DNA from 2 places in the Thiomonas sp. 13-64-67 genome. Region 1 is predicted to be linked to the other one. Evidence: predicted binding sites of a transcription regulator. Region 1 holds the regulator's gene; the other holds the start of a gene.
What was found. The regulator LexA, encoded in region 1, represses DNA repair genes until DNA is damaged. The targets are predictions, from matches to a motif close to ACTGTATNNNNATACAGT.

Region 1 (7,603 bases):
GTTGAGCTGCGCGTCGTCGGGCCCGAGGCGGCGGCGCAGCAGGCTGATGTCCATTTTCAACGCGGTGAGCAACTGGCCGAGTTCGTCGTGCATGTCGCGGGCGAGGCGGGCGCGTTCCTGCTCGCGGGCGCGCTCCATGTGTGCGGCCATGTCGCGCAGATCGGACTCGCGGCGGCGGGCATGGCTGATGTTGATCATGATGCCGTTCCACTGCACTTGGGTGGCATCGAGCCGCTTCACTGCGGCGCGGATGTTGATCCACTTGATCTCGCCCTCGGTGAGGATGCGGCCCTCCCAGTTCCACGGTTCGCCGTGCAGCGCGCTGGCTTGCAGCGAGGCGTGGAAATCGGCCTGATCGGCGGCATGAATTCGCCCGACAAAGGCCGTGCTCGAACGCAGCAGCGCCTGCGCGCTCAGGCCGCAGACCATTTGCGCCGATTCACTGGCCTGGGTGAACTGCAACTGCCCGGCGCGCTGGCTGAGCTGGAACACCAGACCGAAGCCGGAGAGCGGATGTGCGGCCCAGGGCGTATCGTCCGAAGACAGATCTTGAACGGGTGGAGGAGGGCTTTGGAACGGGGGCACGGAGGGCAGCCAGGAGTGGAATTTACATTCCAATTAACGGCGCGCCCTCAGAAAACTTGAATTCTCAGCGGTTCGAGACAGTCGTAAATTTGCCGCTGGGGCATGGAGCGCAGCCAGGTGAGCTGGCGTTTGGCGAGCTGGCGGGTGGCGGCGATGGCCTGCTCGCGGAACTGCTCGGCGCTGATGTCGCCGTCCAGAAAATGCCAGGCTTGGCGGTAGCCTACGGCGCGGATCGAGGGCAGCGCGGGGCTGAGGTCGCCGCGCTGGCGCAGTGCGCGCACTTCGTCGAGAAACCCGGCGGCCAGCATCTGCTCGAATCGTTGGGCGATGCGCGCGTGCAGCACGCTGCGATCAGAAGGTTCCAGCGAGAGGATGCGCAGGGGCAAGGGGCCGTCATCTGCGCGCCCGGCGGCCAGATGCGCCGAGAGGGGTCGACCGCTGAGTTGCCACACTTCCAGCGCGCGCTGGATGCGTTGAGCGTCGCCCGGAGCGAGGCGGGCGGCGGTGAGCGGATCGACTTCGGCCAGCCGGGCGTGCAGCGCGGGCCAGCCGAGACGCGCGGCCTCGGCGTCGAGTTCGGCGCGCACGGCAGGGTCGGCCTGCGGCAGTTCGGACAGGCCGGATTGCAGCGCCTTGAGGTAGAGCAGGGTGCCGCCGACGATCAGGGGCTGGGCACCGCGCTGGCGGATTTCCTGGATGAGTCGGCGCGCGTCCGCAGCGAATTGCGCCGCGCTATAGCTTTGCGCCGGATCGAGGATGTCGAGCAGGTGGTGCACGGCCTGGGCGCGTTCCTCAAGACCGGGCTTGGCGGTGCCGATGTCCATGCCGCGATAGACCAGCGCCGAGTCCATGCTGATGAGTTCCACGGTTTCGCCGCGCTGCCGGGCTTGCTGGACAAGGTGCAGGGCCGCGGCGGTCTTGCCGCTGGCGGTGGGGCCGACGAGGCAGAGAATAGGCTGTGGGGTTTGTTGGGTCACGGCTTGAATCGGGGCTTCAACGCCCGCGCAGGAACAGGGCGTCGAGGTCGGCCAGGCCGATCTGCCGCCAGGTGGGGCGGCCGTGGTTGCACTGGTCGGCGCGTTCGGTGCGCTCCATATCGCGCAGCAGGGCGTTCATTTCTGCGAGCGTGAGCTGTCGGTTGGCGCGCACCGCGCCGTGGCAGGCCATGCTGGAAAGTAGCGCATTGCGCCGCTCCTGAAGGCGGCTGCTGGTGCCTTGCGAAATGAGATCGGCCAGCAAGCCGCGAGCCAGGCGAATGGGGTCGGCGTGCGCCAGCAGCGTGGGTGTGGCGCGCACCACCAGGCTGCTGGGGCCGGCCCGGTCGAGCTCGACGCCGAGCGACCGTAGGGCATCGGCATGATCTTCCGCCGCGCCCATTTCGGCATCGCTCGCGGCGAATGCGGCCGGGATCAGCAAGGGTTGCACGGCCACCGGCGCATCGGCCTGTTCCGCAGCTTTCAGCCGTTCGTACACGATGCGCTCGTGCGCCGCGTGCATGTCCACGATCACCAGTCCGTGGCGGTTTTGCGCCAGGATGTAAATGCCCAGAAGCTGCGCCAGGGCGAAGCCGAGGGGAAAGTCGTCAGGCTGGGCGGCAGCCAGGTCGGCGGCTTGCGCATAGGGGCGAGGCGCAGCGCTGTCCTGTGCCTGCAAGGGCGCAGCGTCCGCCGCTGCCAAGGGGGCATAAGCGCGCGAGAGCGCGTCCCAGGGGATCGGGCTAGGGCTCGGCCTCGCCACGCCGAAGGCAAGCGAGGCAGTCGTGGGTAGGGCGGATGGCGGCTGTTCCCACGCGGCGGGCGGTGCGGAGGGATGCGAAGCAGACGCCTCACCGCCCGCCCGGGCCAGCACCTGCTCGACGGCATGGCGCACGGCCTGATGCACGGCGGAGCTGTCGCGGAACCGGACTTCCGACTTGGCCGGGTGCACATTCACATCGACCAGCTCAGACGGCAGATCGAGCAGCAGGGCGTACTGCGGCTGCAAGGCGCCGTGCAGCACGTCGGCGTATGCGGCGCGCACGCCGTGGGCCACGGTGCGGTCGCGCACCCAGCGGTTGTTGACAATGATGTGCTGCACATCGGCACGGGCGCGCGCCGCCGTGGGCTTACAGATCAGCCCGCGCACGGCGAGCGGGCCGATCTGGGCGGAGACGGGCAGGGCGTGCGCGCTGAAGGCCTCTCCCAGCACGGCGGCGAGGCGGTCGAGCCCGTGCGGCGAAGGGTCGCGCTCGAATTGCAGCTTGAGTTGCCCGTCATGCCAAAGCCGCAGGGCGATCTGGGGATGGGCGATGGCGGTGCGCTTGAACACGTCGGCGCACCAGGCATATTCCGTTTGCGGCGACTTGAGAAATTTGCGGCGCGCCGGCAGGTTGAAAAACAACTGCCGCAAGGTCACGCGGGTGCCCAGTTGCGCCGCTGTGGGTTGCACCGCGGCGACCTGGCCTGCGCTGGCTTGAATGCGCGCGCCATCGGCCCCGGCGCGGCGGCTGATGATCTCGATTTCGGCCACGGCGGCCATGGCTGCGAGTGCCTCGCCGCGGAAGCCGAGATGCGTGGCGTGGTGCAATTCGTCGAGATCGGCGATTTTGCTGGTGGCGTGGCGCAGCAGTGCCAGCGGCAACTCTTCGGCCGGAATGCCGCAACCATCATCTTCGACCTGCACGCTGCCCAGCCCGCCTTGTTCGAGGCGCACGGTGAGGACGCTGGCGCCCGAATCGATGGCGTTGTCGAGCAGTTCGCGCAGGGCCGAAGCCGGGCGTTCGATAACTTCGCCGGCGGCAATCTGGCTGATGAGCACGTCCGGCAGCGGACGAATCGGGCGTTGGGGTTGCAGCAAGGCAGGGATACGCAAAGGGTGGCGAGGCCGCAGCGTGGCGGCGGCCGTCCCCTCGTTGAGGGGCTCGGAGAAGGGATCAACGAGAGGAGAAACGACAAGTTAGCTCAGTATACTTTTCGGGCTGTGCGTAGGCCCATAGCGCTCGGTGGCGCTCAGCCCCGGCTCAGTTTTCTGGCGCAGCATCTGCGTCTTCGGCCTTTCATAGGCTCTCTTCCGGCTTTCAGCCCAAACCGCATGGATCCCCACGCTCTTATCGACCTCATTCTGCACTTCGACGTGCATCTGGCGCAGTTCATCGCGGCGTATGGCCCCTGGGTGTACGGGCTGCTCTTCGGCATTGTGTTCGTCGAAACCGGGCTGGTGATCATGCCGTTTCTGCCGGGCGACTCGATGTTGTTCGTGGTGGGCGCGTTTGCGGCCACCGGGGCGCTCAGCCTGCCGGGGGTGATCGCCGTGCTCTGGCTTGGCGCCGTGCTGGGCGACAGCCTCAATTACCAGATCGGCAAGGCCATCGGCCATAAGGTTTTTTCGTGGCCGGACTCACGCTGGTTCAACCGCCGCGCCTTTGAAAAGGCGCACGCCTTTTACGAAAAATATGGCGGCATCACCATCGTGGCCGCGCGGTTCATGCCCTTCATTCGGACCTTCGCCCCGTTTGTGGCGGGCGTGGCCGAGATGTCGTATGGCAAGTTTCTGGCCTACAACATGCTTGGCGCCACACTCTGGACGGGGCTGCTGGTCATGGCGGGCTATCTGTTCGGCAACATTCCGTGGATCAAACACAATTTGGGTGTCATGACCATTGCCATCATCGTGCTGTCGCTGCTACCCGCGGTGTGGGGTTGGTGGAAATCACGTCGGCAGGTATCGGCGGTCTGAAGCGGCGCACTGACGCAAACGCTTACCTGCTGGTTGTGCGCGCTGTGAACTTCATTGCAGCGAGCCGCGCAGCAGGCCGACGGCAAGTCCTTCAATGGCGAAGGGCTGGCTGGCATCGACGCGGATGGGGGCGAACTCGGGGTTGGCCGGTAGAAGCTCGATGTGATCGGCCTGCAGGCGCAGGCGCTTGACCGTGACCTCGTCGCCGATGCGGGCCACCACGATCTGTCCGCTCTGCGCGGTCTGGCTGCTTTTGACGGCCAGCATGTCGCCGTCGAGAATGCCGGCATCGCGCATGCTCATGCCGCGAACCTTGAGCAGATAGTCAGGGCGCACCGAGAAGGCGCCGGGATCGACGTTGAGCGTCTGCTCGATATGCTCTTGCGCGAGGATGGGATGCCCCGCAGCGACGCGACCGACCAGCGGCAGGCAGAGCTGCTCGGCGCCAGGCAGCGCGAGCTGCAGCCCATGAGAGAGATCCGCGCGCAACCCACTCGCACGCCCCCCCATGGCGCCGGAGGTTTTCCCGGACGTTGTCATCGACGGCGAGGCGCGCTGCGATTCGGTGATGCGAATGCCGCGCGACGCTCCGGGCGTCAGCTCGATCACGCCCTTGCGCGCGAGCGCCTGCAAATGATCTTCTGCCGCATTGGCCGAGCGGAATCCCAGCTTTGCGGCGATTTCGGCCCGGGTGGGCGGGTAGCCCAGTTCGCGCACGGAGGCGGTGATGAGATCGAGAATTTCCTGCTGACGAGGGGTGAGTTTCGAGATGAGACGGCGCATGCGTGGGCTCCGGCAGTTGCACAATAAGTCAGTTTGATGGGCGAGACCGATGGGCAAGGCTGTTGGACGAGTTCGCCATGCGATCTATGTCATCTTTTGGCCATGAAGCCACCCTGATCAGGCTTCCAGCTTGATGATTTTCACAGCACTGTAAATCAAAACAGTCTTTCTGCAAAGAGATTCACACATGACCGATTCTTTTTCTCGCGCTGCCTTGCCGCAGATTGTGGTGTTGGGAACAGGGGGTACGATCGCGGGCGCCGCGACGGGCGACCCCAGTCTGCCGGGTTACACCGCCGGGGTTTTGGGGGTCGACGCGCTGCTGCAAAGCGTGCCGACGCTCGGCCGCCTGGCGCAAATCCACACCGAGCAGGTGGCCAATCTCGACAGCAAGGACATGACCTTCGCGGTCTGGACGCAGTTGGCCGAACGCGTGGCCTACTGGCTGGCGCAGCCGCAAATTCAGGCCTGCGTCATCACCCACGGCACCGACACGCTGGAAGAAACAGCCTACTTTCTGCGTTTGGTGCTGGATACCGACAAGCCGGTGATCCTGACCGCTGCCATGCGTCCTGCCACGGCGCTGAACGCCGACGGCCCGCAGAACCTGCTCGATGCCGTGCGGGTGGCCGTGCATCCGGCAGCGCGGGGGCTGCGCGTGGTCTGTGTGTTGCACGGCGTGGTGCATGCTGCTCGCGACGTGACCAAGGCGAATACGCACGCGGTGGAAGCGTTTTCATCCGGCGAGCGCGGCCCGCTGGGTGAAGTGGACGGTGAGGCCTTGCGGCTTTGGCGACAACCCGTGCCGGAGGCAGGGGCGCCGTTTCCCCTACCTGCTGTGAGCGAGTGGCCGCGGGTGGAGTTGCTTACCAATGCGGCGGGCAGCGATAGTGCGCTGGTGTGCTGTCTGATTTCGAGCACGGCGCTTCAGCCCCGATTGGGCGGACTGGTCGTGGCCGGCACCGGGGGCGGCACGGTGCACTGCGAACTCGAGGCCGCGCTGCGCTGGGCCGAACAACAGGGCGTGCGGGTGAGGGTGGCGTCACGCGTCGGCCCGGTACGCGGCGGCGCCGATGACGGCCTCAATGCGGTAAAGCTGCGGGTGCGGTTGCTGCTGGAACTGGCCGCCCAGAACCAAGCAGAGCGTTGAACCCGGAATGTTCTCTCGGCAGGGCCAATTGATCCCCACCGGGGGCAGAAAGCTTGGGCCGGTGGGGCGAAAGAGCGGGGGGGGGGCGATTCCTCACCCTATTCGATTCAGCCGCTTTGCAGAGAACTTAGGGTTGATCGACCAAGGTAAGGGTGCGCCGCACCGGGTTTGGATACCTACAGCGGGCGTCCTCGTGCGTGAGCGCATGAGAGACAAAAATAGTGCAAAACGCCCTGTAGTCAGGTGCGCAGTTGTCACCAGACATTACTGCGTAATTGCGCTGGCCTGGGTTTCGCCGACCAGCGATTCATAGCTGGCATAGAACGACAAAATGTAGGCTAGGAAAATGGCGATGGCCACGGGCATGCTGAGCATGGCGGCCAGGGTTTCACTGGCGCCGAGCAGGCTGGCGACGAGCATGATGAGCGTGGGCAGGCTGAGAAAGAGCAGCAGCCATTGCACCGTATACAGCGCAAACGCCTTGATGTTGCGCACGCACAGCACGAAGCTGAAAAACAGCGCCTTGACCGGCGGCATGGCGTGCCAGGCCACCAGCGGCGGGGCGAGCCAGAAGGCGAGCGAGACGGGGATATACGCCAGAGTGGCGGCAATGGCGCCCAGGCGCAGGCTGCCATCGGCGATGGCGCTGGCCGGCGGTTTGTCGCCGAGCAGCAGCAGACGCAGCATGGCGCCGCCGTCGAACAGGCTGCCGACTCCGAGCACCAGAATGACGGCGAGGGTGTAGAGCACGCCCAGCATCACCATGCTGCGCAGCGCCTGCGGGCCGCTGCGAAAACCGGTGAGCAGCACCGTGGGCCAAAGCGGCTGCTTTTGCGCGACCTGGCGGCTGGCTTGCATGAAGCCCAGGGTGCCGAACTGCACCACGAACAGCGGAAACACCAGACCGATGATGGGCAGCGCCGAGACGAATCCGGTGACGACGATATAGGCCACGATCATCAACAGCGCCGCCCAGGGCTGCAGCGCCAGACGGCGAAAGCCGCTTTGCACCCAGAGCAGGCCCTCGCGGGCAGAGACGGTACGCAGTTGCATGGCGAAAGACGATGAAGGGTGAAGAGCCGAAGAAAAGAGCCCAAGAAGGGAGCCGACATGGTATCGGCAGACCCGGGCTCAGGCGGACGCGATGCGCTGGCGCAGCACGCGCTCGAAGTGGATGGGGTCGTGGGGGGTGAGCAAGTGGGCGTCGCGCGGCAGGTGATAGTCGGCCAGACGCGAGGTCCAAAAACGCAGCGCGGCAGCGCGCAGGGCGTCGGGTAGCAAGCGGTGTTCGGCATCGCTCATGGAGCGTACGGCGAGGTAAGCGTTCAGCAAGGCTTCAAAGCGGGCCGCGTCAAACTCGCCTGTCTGCAG
Region 2 (7,603 bases), on a different contig from region 1:
ATCAGCGTGGGCATGTCGGCGAGGTTCATCTCAAGCTCCTTGAAGTTGAATGTCATTGGTTTGGGGAACAGGCCACAACTTTTGCAGCAGACGGGTGACATAGACATCAACATACAGCCCGTTGTAGAGGTGCACATACAGCCTGAAACGCGCCGGAGAAGCACTCGCCTGCAGGAATTGCTGCATCATCAACAGCGCGACGAACGTCACGCTCACGACGGGCACGAGCACGCTGTAAGCCGTGTGAGCAAGCCCCGACACCGGCAAAACACTGTTCAGCAGCAAGCGATCGAACAATGCGTGCAACACAAAGTAGGTCGTGCATAGAAGCGCGCTCATCCCCCCCGCCATGACCAAGGCAGGCACCAGCCCCAGCGCCGTGGCTGCCTGCAACACGAGTTGACTCATGGACACCGCCAGAATGACGCCCACAACAAGCAAGGTGTCCTGCCCGTGCCAATAGACACCCAATAGCGAGCCGATACCGAGTGACGCGGTCACGCCGAGCGCGAGGGCGGCAATCAGCCGCACAAGATCAAAGCCTTTGGGGGACGCTTGCAGGGCGGGCGCCCGAAAGGCATCGACTGCACTGCCCGATGCCAGAAAAGCATGGGCTTTATAAAGCGAGTGTGCAACGAGATGCAGCATGGCGAGGCTATACAGCCCGAGGCCGCATTCGAGCAGCATGAATCCCATCTGTGCAGTGGTTGACCAGGCAAGAGAGACCTTGACGCTGGTTTGCGTCAACATCACCAGGGAAGCAAGCACCAGGGTGACCAGCCCGATGAGGGTCAGCGTGACGAGCGCCCCTGTGGAATGCGACAGGATGGGGCTCATGCGAATCACCAAAAAAGCTCCGGCATTCACGATGCCCGCATGGAGAAGAGCCGACACCGGTGTCGGTGCTTCCATGACCTGCAGCAGCCAGCCATGCAGAGGAAACTGCGCCGATTTCAATGCCGCGCTCAAAACAATGAGGTAACTCGCGATCTGCAGTTTCATCGGCATCTCGCCTCTGAGCGCCGCCATCAGTTGAAACAGGCGCTCGAACTCCAGCGTGTGGAGTGTCGAGCCAATCAAAACGATAGCGAGCAGAAGGCTGGCATCACTGATGCGGCTGGCGACGAATTTTTTGTGTGCAGACAGCACGGCAATCGGCCGCTTTCTGTAAAACATCAAAAGCTGATGCAAGCTCAGACTGGTGGCGATCCATGCCAAGGCGAACATCAAAAGATTGCCCGACACGATCAAGCTGAGAATGCTGGCCAGGGTCAAAGCGAGCCACTTATGAAACCGGCCCTGTTGCGCGTCGCCCGCAAGATAGTTTTTGGAATAACGCGATACGATCACGCCCACAAAGGACACCAGCAGCAGCATCATGATCGTCAGCGCGTTCAGATAAATCGAGAGGGTCAGATGCCCCAGTTCCGCAGGGAGCGCAGCGGATGCCACGGTGAAAGTGTGCGTGGAGCCCTGCAGCGTGCCGAGCAATCCAGCAGTGATAGCCAGCACGAAGGCCAGCCAGGCCATGGCTTCATTCAACCGTGCAATCAATCGAGGCCGTGCGTTGGCCCACGCAGTCGGAACGCAGCCGACGACCAATAAGGCAAGGGGCACGCACAGGGCGAGCAGTGGACCGAGCGAATTCCATGAGGGCGACATGGCATATCTCCTAGAGGTTGTTCCGGCAGATCAGTGGTGCAGCGGAACTCAGTCTATGGAGTACCTGACAAAATTAATAATGAATAATTAGAATAAAAACCATAGACAAAAAGCTATAAATAAAGGATCGGACATAATGCATGTCAGCTTGAGGCAGTTACGCACCTTCGAGGCCGTCGCACGGCTGCGGAGCTTTTCGAGGGCCGCTGAAGAACTTCATGTGACACAACCCACGGTCTCGAAGCAGATTCGTTTGCTCAGCGATGAAATTGGTCTTGCCCTGCTGGAGCAAATCGGCAAGAAAGTCTTTCTCACCGAGGCCGGAGAGCACCTCTACGCCACCTGTGGCGACTGGCTGGAAACGTGGGGCCGGTTTGAGCAAACCATTGCCGACATGAAGGGGGTGAAAAAAGGTCGACTCCGAATCGCTTCGGTCACCACGACCAAATACTTCATGCCCCGCTTGCTCGGCCCCTTCTGCGCGCAATATCCCGGCATCGACATTGCGCTGGAAGTGATCAACCGAGATCGTCTGCTTGAGCGCCTTGCACGCAACCAAGACGACATTTACGTCATGGGCGTCCCGCCCGATGGAATGAACATCGAGTGCGAGCCTTTTCTCGAAAACTCGCTCGTCGTCTTGGCGCCCTCGTCACACCGGCTGACGACGTTGGGGCGTACCGTTCGTTTTGCCGAACTGGCACAAGAGCACTTTCTCGTTCGAGAGCGGGGCTCTGGAACGCGTTTGACGATGGAGCGACTCTTCGAAGGGCATGGCGTGCGCCCGAACATTCGCATGGAATTGGGGAGCAACGAGGCCATCAAACAAGCGGTGGCCGGCGGCCTTGGCCTTGCCATCCTCTCGGACAGTACGATCGGCGAGGATCATTTGAACCATCAGGTTTGCGTCCTCGACGTTGAAGGTTTTCCTATTCGACGCTCTTGGTACCTGGTCAGATCGAAAGAAAAGCGCGTCTCCGTGGTGGCCGCGACTTTTCTCGAATTTCTGAAATCCCATGTCAACCTGCTGGGCCATCCGGCGAAAGAGGTTCAGCAAGCGGTCTGATCACGATTTACCCCTCCGTTTCGAGATCGGGGATGTGGTTGAACGCGATGCGCATGGGGGCTTCCTCCCGCCCCTGGTGGCCGCTGCCGCAATAGATGGTGTGGCGGCCGTAGCGCACGTTGAGGGCATCGACCGCGCTCCACAGCGCGGCCTGCTCCGCATCAGAGCCGGGCACATCGCCCTCAAACAGGCTGGCGCTGGTCTGCCCGGGCTGGCGCAGATCGTGCAGCAGCATAGCCACTTTCATCGGCGCCCAGCCCGCAGGCACCATGCCGGGCCACAACTCGCGCAGGGTGTGCAGCAGGGCGCGGGTGTCGGCCGTCGGCGCGAAGCGGGCGCCGCGCTCGGGACGCAGACGCTCGCCGTGCCGACAGGTGAGCTTGAGCATCACGGTCATGGCGCCGGCCAGCAGGTGCTCGCGGCGCAGGCGCATCGCGGCTTTTTGCGTGAGGCGGTCGAGCACGGCCAGCGCGCCCTCGGCGCTGCGCATCTCCGGCGGCAGCACATGCGAATGGCCGAGCGAACGCCGCGGGTTGGCGGCCTGCACACCAGACGCCAGCCCGTGCAGCCGGTCGTAAAACGCCTCGCCCGCCATGCCGCCCCACACCACGTGCAGTTGCTCGCGCCGCGCCCGCCAGAGCTGCTCCACGCTGTGGATGCCCTGCGCCTGCAGCCGCGCGAGCATGCGCACATTGATGCCAGTGAGATCGGTGAGCTGCATGCGCAGCAGCGGGCCGGGCAGATCGCCCGCGTCGATCACCACCAGACCGTCGGGCTTTTGCAGATTGGACGCCTGCTTGGCGAGAAACACATTGGGGGCGATGCCCACCGAGACACGCAGGCACTCGCCCAAGGCCTCGCGCAGCGCGGTCTTGAGGCGCAGCGCCAGTTGCGTGGCGCGCTCGCGGCTGGTCCAGCCCATGGGCAGGCTGCAGGCCATCTCATCGATGGACAGCACCTGCTCCACCGGCGCGATGGTGTCCACCACCGCCACAGCGCGGTGGTGAATCTGCACATACTCGGCATGCCGCGCCACCACGAACACGATGCCCGGACACAACCGGCGCGCCTCGGCCACCTGCGTGCCCGTCTTCACACCAAACGCCTTGGCCTCGTAGCTGGCAGCGATGCAGCAGGTCGTGTCGGCCAGCATCGGCACCACGCCCACCGGCCGCCCGCGCAACTCAGGGCAAAGCTGCTGCTCCACCGAGGCGAAGTAGGAATTGAAATCGACCAGCAGGCAACGCAGTGTCATGGCAACCCGCGCCGCTTGCACGGCGCGCCGGAATACTGTTTTTAAGAACAGTATTTCATGCTGTCATGACGCTGGCAAGTGGCCCGCTGCAAGTGGCGCTGCCGCGCGGGGGTTTTACGCCTGCCAGCGCTGCGCCGGATGCGCGGCCGGAGCCGCCGGGTGCTGCTGTGGCGGTTGCGCTTGCGGGGTTTGCAGCGGCGTCAACAGCACCATCGTGGGCAGCACCGGCGGCATCGGCCACGGCGACTGCGGCAACAGCACACGCAGGGTGGACGTCGGCCCGAACACCGCGCTCATCTGCGCATTCATCTGCGCGTCCACCCGCTCGATCAGCCGCTGCATCGGCGCAAACTGCGTGTGCATCTGCCGCAGCGCCCAGGCGGGGGCGGCCGCGCCCGAGCTTTGCTCAATCACCACCCGCGCATGGCCCTGCGGGCTTTGCCAAGTCCAGGTCTTGACCTGCACCGGGCCTGCGGCCGTGTGCATGACCTCTACCGTCTGGTGCATGGGCATGTCATGCCCGTCGTAACGCACCGCAAGCGGCTGCGCCGCCAAGGCCAGCGCGGGCAGGGTCATCGCCAGCGCTGCAACCAGGATTTTGGATTGAATCTTCATAATCGAACTCCTTTCTCAAACTGAACCCAACGCCGCAGCGCATGGATGCCGCCGCGGCGATTTTTTCGTTCTTTTCCAGCGATCGGAGTTCCTGAAGCGAAGCTGAAGGTCGCCCGCACAGGCCGCCGTTCAAAGCGCCTGCACGGCCTCAAACCGCCGGGGATGGACGGCCTACGCCCGCAGGCCCACCAGCCGCTTCCACTGTCCGCTCGCCAGCGCGGTGCCCGCCAGGATGATCGCGCAGCCCGCCAGCATGGCGCCGGTGACGGCTTCCTGCAGAAACAGCGCGCCCCAGAGCATGCCGAAAGCCGGAATGAGAAAAGTGACCGAGGCAGCGTAGGCCGCGCCGACCTGCGCCACGAGGCGGAAATACACCACATAAGCCAGCCCGGTGCACAGCACGCCCAGCGCCACCACGGCGGCCCAGATGTCGCCCTGCACCGCGTGCGCAGGCCAGGTGAATGCAGCGGGCAGAGCGAGCAGCACCGTGGCCGTGAGCTGGCTGCCGAACGCGGTGAGCGCCGGATCGACCCCGGCCAGATGGCGGCGGGCGTAATGCACGGCAAAGCCATAGGACACAGGCGCCAGCAACACCGCAGCCACCGCCCAGGGCGCAGCGCCCTGCGAGAGGCCGGGCTGATCGCCCACCAGCACGACCACGCCGAGCAGGCCGACGCCCAGTCCCACGATCTGCGCCCGGCCGATCGGCGCGCCGAACAGCGTCGCCCCCAGCACCGCCGCCCACAGCGGGGTGGTGGCATTCAGTATAGCCTCGAAGCCCGCGCCCAAGTGCAGCGCGCCCACGGCGAACAAGGTGAACGGCAACGCGGAGTTGGTCACCCCGACGACCAGCAGCGGCCAGAGTTTGTGGCGAAACTGGGCGCGCGCCGCGGCGGTTCGCAGCACCGGCAGCAGCACAAGCGAGGCAATGCCCACGCGCAGCGCGATGAGCGGCAGCGGCCCGAACTCGGGCACGGCGATGCGCAGAAAGAGAAAAGAAGCGCCCCAGATGGCGGCGAGCAGCCGCCATGCTCAGGCCGCGCGTTCGAGATCGAGCAGCGCCTGCTTGCGCGGCAGGCCGGCAGCGTAGCCGGTCAAGCGGCCGTCATGGCCGATGATGCGGTGGCAGGGCACGATGATGAGCAGCGGGTTGCGCCCCACTGCCGCACCCACGGCGCGCGCATGGCTGGCGGGCAGGCCCAGCCGCTGCGCGAGCAGCGCATAGCTGATCGTCTGTCCGTAGGGTACGGTCTGCAGCGCCCGCCAGACCGCCTGCTGGAACGGCGTGCCCTGGGGCCGCAAGGGCAGATCGAAGGCGATGGCGTCGCCGCTGAAATAGGCTTGAAGTTGCTCGCGGGCGCGCTGCAGCAGAGGTGTGTCGGCGGCGGTTGGGGGCTTTGCGTCGTCGAGAAAACTCAGGGCAGTGAGCCCATCTTCCTCGGCGGTGAGTTGCAACGCGCCCAGCGGGCTGTCCATGACCAAGACGGTTTTCACGATGTTTCTCCTTCAGTCGCGCGGCGCCACAGATGCACCGCGGCATAGCCCCGCCACGGCGCCCAGCGCGCGGCATGGGCCAGCATGTCGGCCGGACGGGCCAGGCCGAGTTGTTTGCGCAACACCAGATCGCCGGCGGGAAAGGCATTCGGCCAGCCCAGACCGCGCAGCGCAATCAGCTGCGCCGTCCAGTCACCGATGCCGGGCAGGGCCTGCAGCGCCGCAAGCGTGGGCTCGACCGGGGCGAGCGGCTGCAGCGCCACGCGTCCCTCGGCCACGGCCAGCGCCAGCGCGTGCAGGCTGAGGGCGCGGGCGCCGGTCAGGCCGCAGGCGCGCAGCGCCTCGGGGGTGCAGGCGGCGAGCGTGGCCGCGTCGGGCAAGGTGCGGCGCAAACCGTCGGGCGCATCGGGCACGGAGGTGCCGTGACGCTGCGCCAGGCGGCCAAGAATGAGGCGCGCCTGCGGCAGGCCGATCTGCTGGCCGACCACGGCGCGCATGGCGATCTCGAACCCGTCGAAGGCGCCGGGAATGCGCAGGCCGGGCGCCTCGGCGGCGAATTCGGGCAGATGGGCGTCGATCAGATCCGGGCGGGCATCGAGGTCGAACAAGCGCCGCACACCGCCCACGATGCGGCCGATGTGCCCGGCGGCAGGGTAAGGCGCAGGCTGTGGCGCTGGGGTTCGTGGGTCACCGCGATCCAGCCTGTGACTGGCGCCGAGCCCGGCTCGCTGTTAAGCGCCACCGCGCGGCCGTAGCCATCGGCGCTGACATGCTCCACACCGTCCACCGCGCGACGCGCGAGAAAATCGACCATCTGCCTCCAGGCGTAGGGGGGCCGGTAGGCGAGCGACACGGTGAGCAGGTCTTCCTGCCCGCAGGCCCCGCCCGTGCGCCGCAGGCTCAGCGGCGTCAACCCATAGCGGGTGCGAAACAGATGGTTGAACCGCCGCACGCTGCCAAAGCCCGCCGCGCCGGCCACCGCCGCCATCGGCAGCGTTGTGTCCGTGAGCAGACCCTTGGCCAGCAGCAGCCGCTGCGTCTGCGCATACGCCACGGGCGAGACGCCGAATTCCGCCTCGAAGATGCGCCGCAAATGCCGCGGCGTGATGCCCACGCGCCGGGCCACGGCGCTCAATCCGGCGGGATCGGTCAGCCCCTGGTCGATCAGCGCAGCGGCAGCGCGGGCCAACTGGCCCGAGAGGTCGAGCACGCCGTGCCCCGGCGCCAGTTCGGGGCGGCAACGCAGGCAGGGCCGATAACCCGCCTGCTCCGCCGCCGCCGCGCTGGGATAGAAGCTGCAGTTGCGTTTGAGCGGCGTGCGCACCGCACACACCGGCCGACAATACACCCCGGTGGACGACACGCCGACGTAAAACCAGCCATCGAAGCGGCGGTCGCGGGTGAGCAGCGCGCTGTAGCAGGTGTCGGGATCGAGTTGCATGCCCTCACTCTAGTCGCGCAGCGCAACGAAGTCTGGCCGAAAACGGACATCAGTCTGCCTCGCCGTCGTA

Region 2: B7X30_RS04395 (Y-family DNA polymerase) is a predicted target of LexA. The motif match lies at 4,018-4,035, and genes of this name have one in related genera.

Annotation. Positions count from the first base shown of each region.
Region 1 covers NZ_NCKP01000025.1:9,086-16,688, reverse strand. The annotation lists gene B7X30_RS08180 (sensor histidine kinase) at 1-585, opposite strand, end outside; gene miaA (tRNA (adenosine(37)-N6)-dimethylallyltransferase MiaA) at 633-1,571, opposite strand; gene mutL (DNA mismatch repair endonuclease MutL) at 1,579-3,420, opposite strand; gene B7X30_RS08165 (DedA family protein) at 3,655-4,299, shown strand; gene lexA (transcriptional repressor LexA) at 4,351-5,070, opposite strand; gene B7X30_RS08155 (asparaginase) at 5,270-6,232, shown strand; gene B7X30_RS08150 (BPSS1780 family membrane protein) at 6,497-7,285, opposite strand; gene B7X30_RS08145 (homoserine kinase) at 7,364-7,603, opposite strand, start outside.
Region 2 covers NZ_NCKP01000010.1:73,188-80,790, forward strand. The annotation lists gene B7X30_RS04380 (YbcC family protein) at 1-29, opposite strand, end outside; gene B7X30_RS04385 (NADH-quinone oxidoreductase subunit L) at 31-1,662, opposite strand; gene B7X30_RS04390 (LysR family transcriptional regulator) at 1,799-2,728, shown strand; gene B7X30_RS04395 (Y-family DNA polymerase) at 2,736-3,983, opposite strand; gene B7X30_RS04400 (hypothetical protein) at 4,098-4,598, opposite strand; gene B7X30_RS04405 (DMT family transporter) at 4,770-5,621, opposite strand; gene B7X30_RS04410 (methylated-DNA--[protein]-cysteine S-methyltransferase) at 5,631-6,092, opposite strand; partial or broken gene B7X30_RS04415 (AlkA N-terminal domain-containing protein) at 6,089-7,533, opposite strand.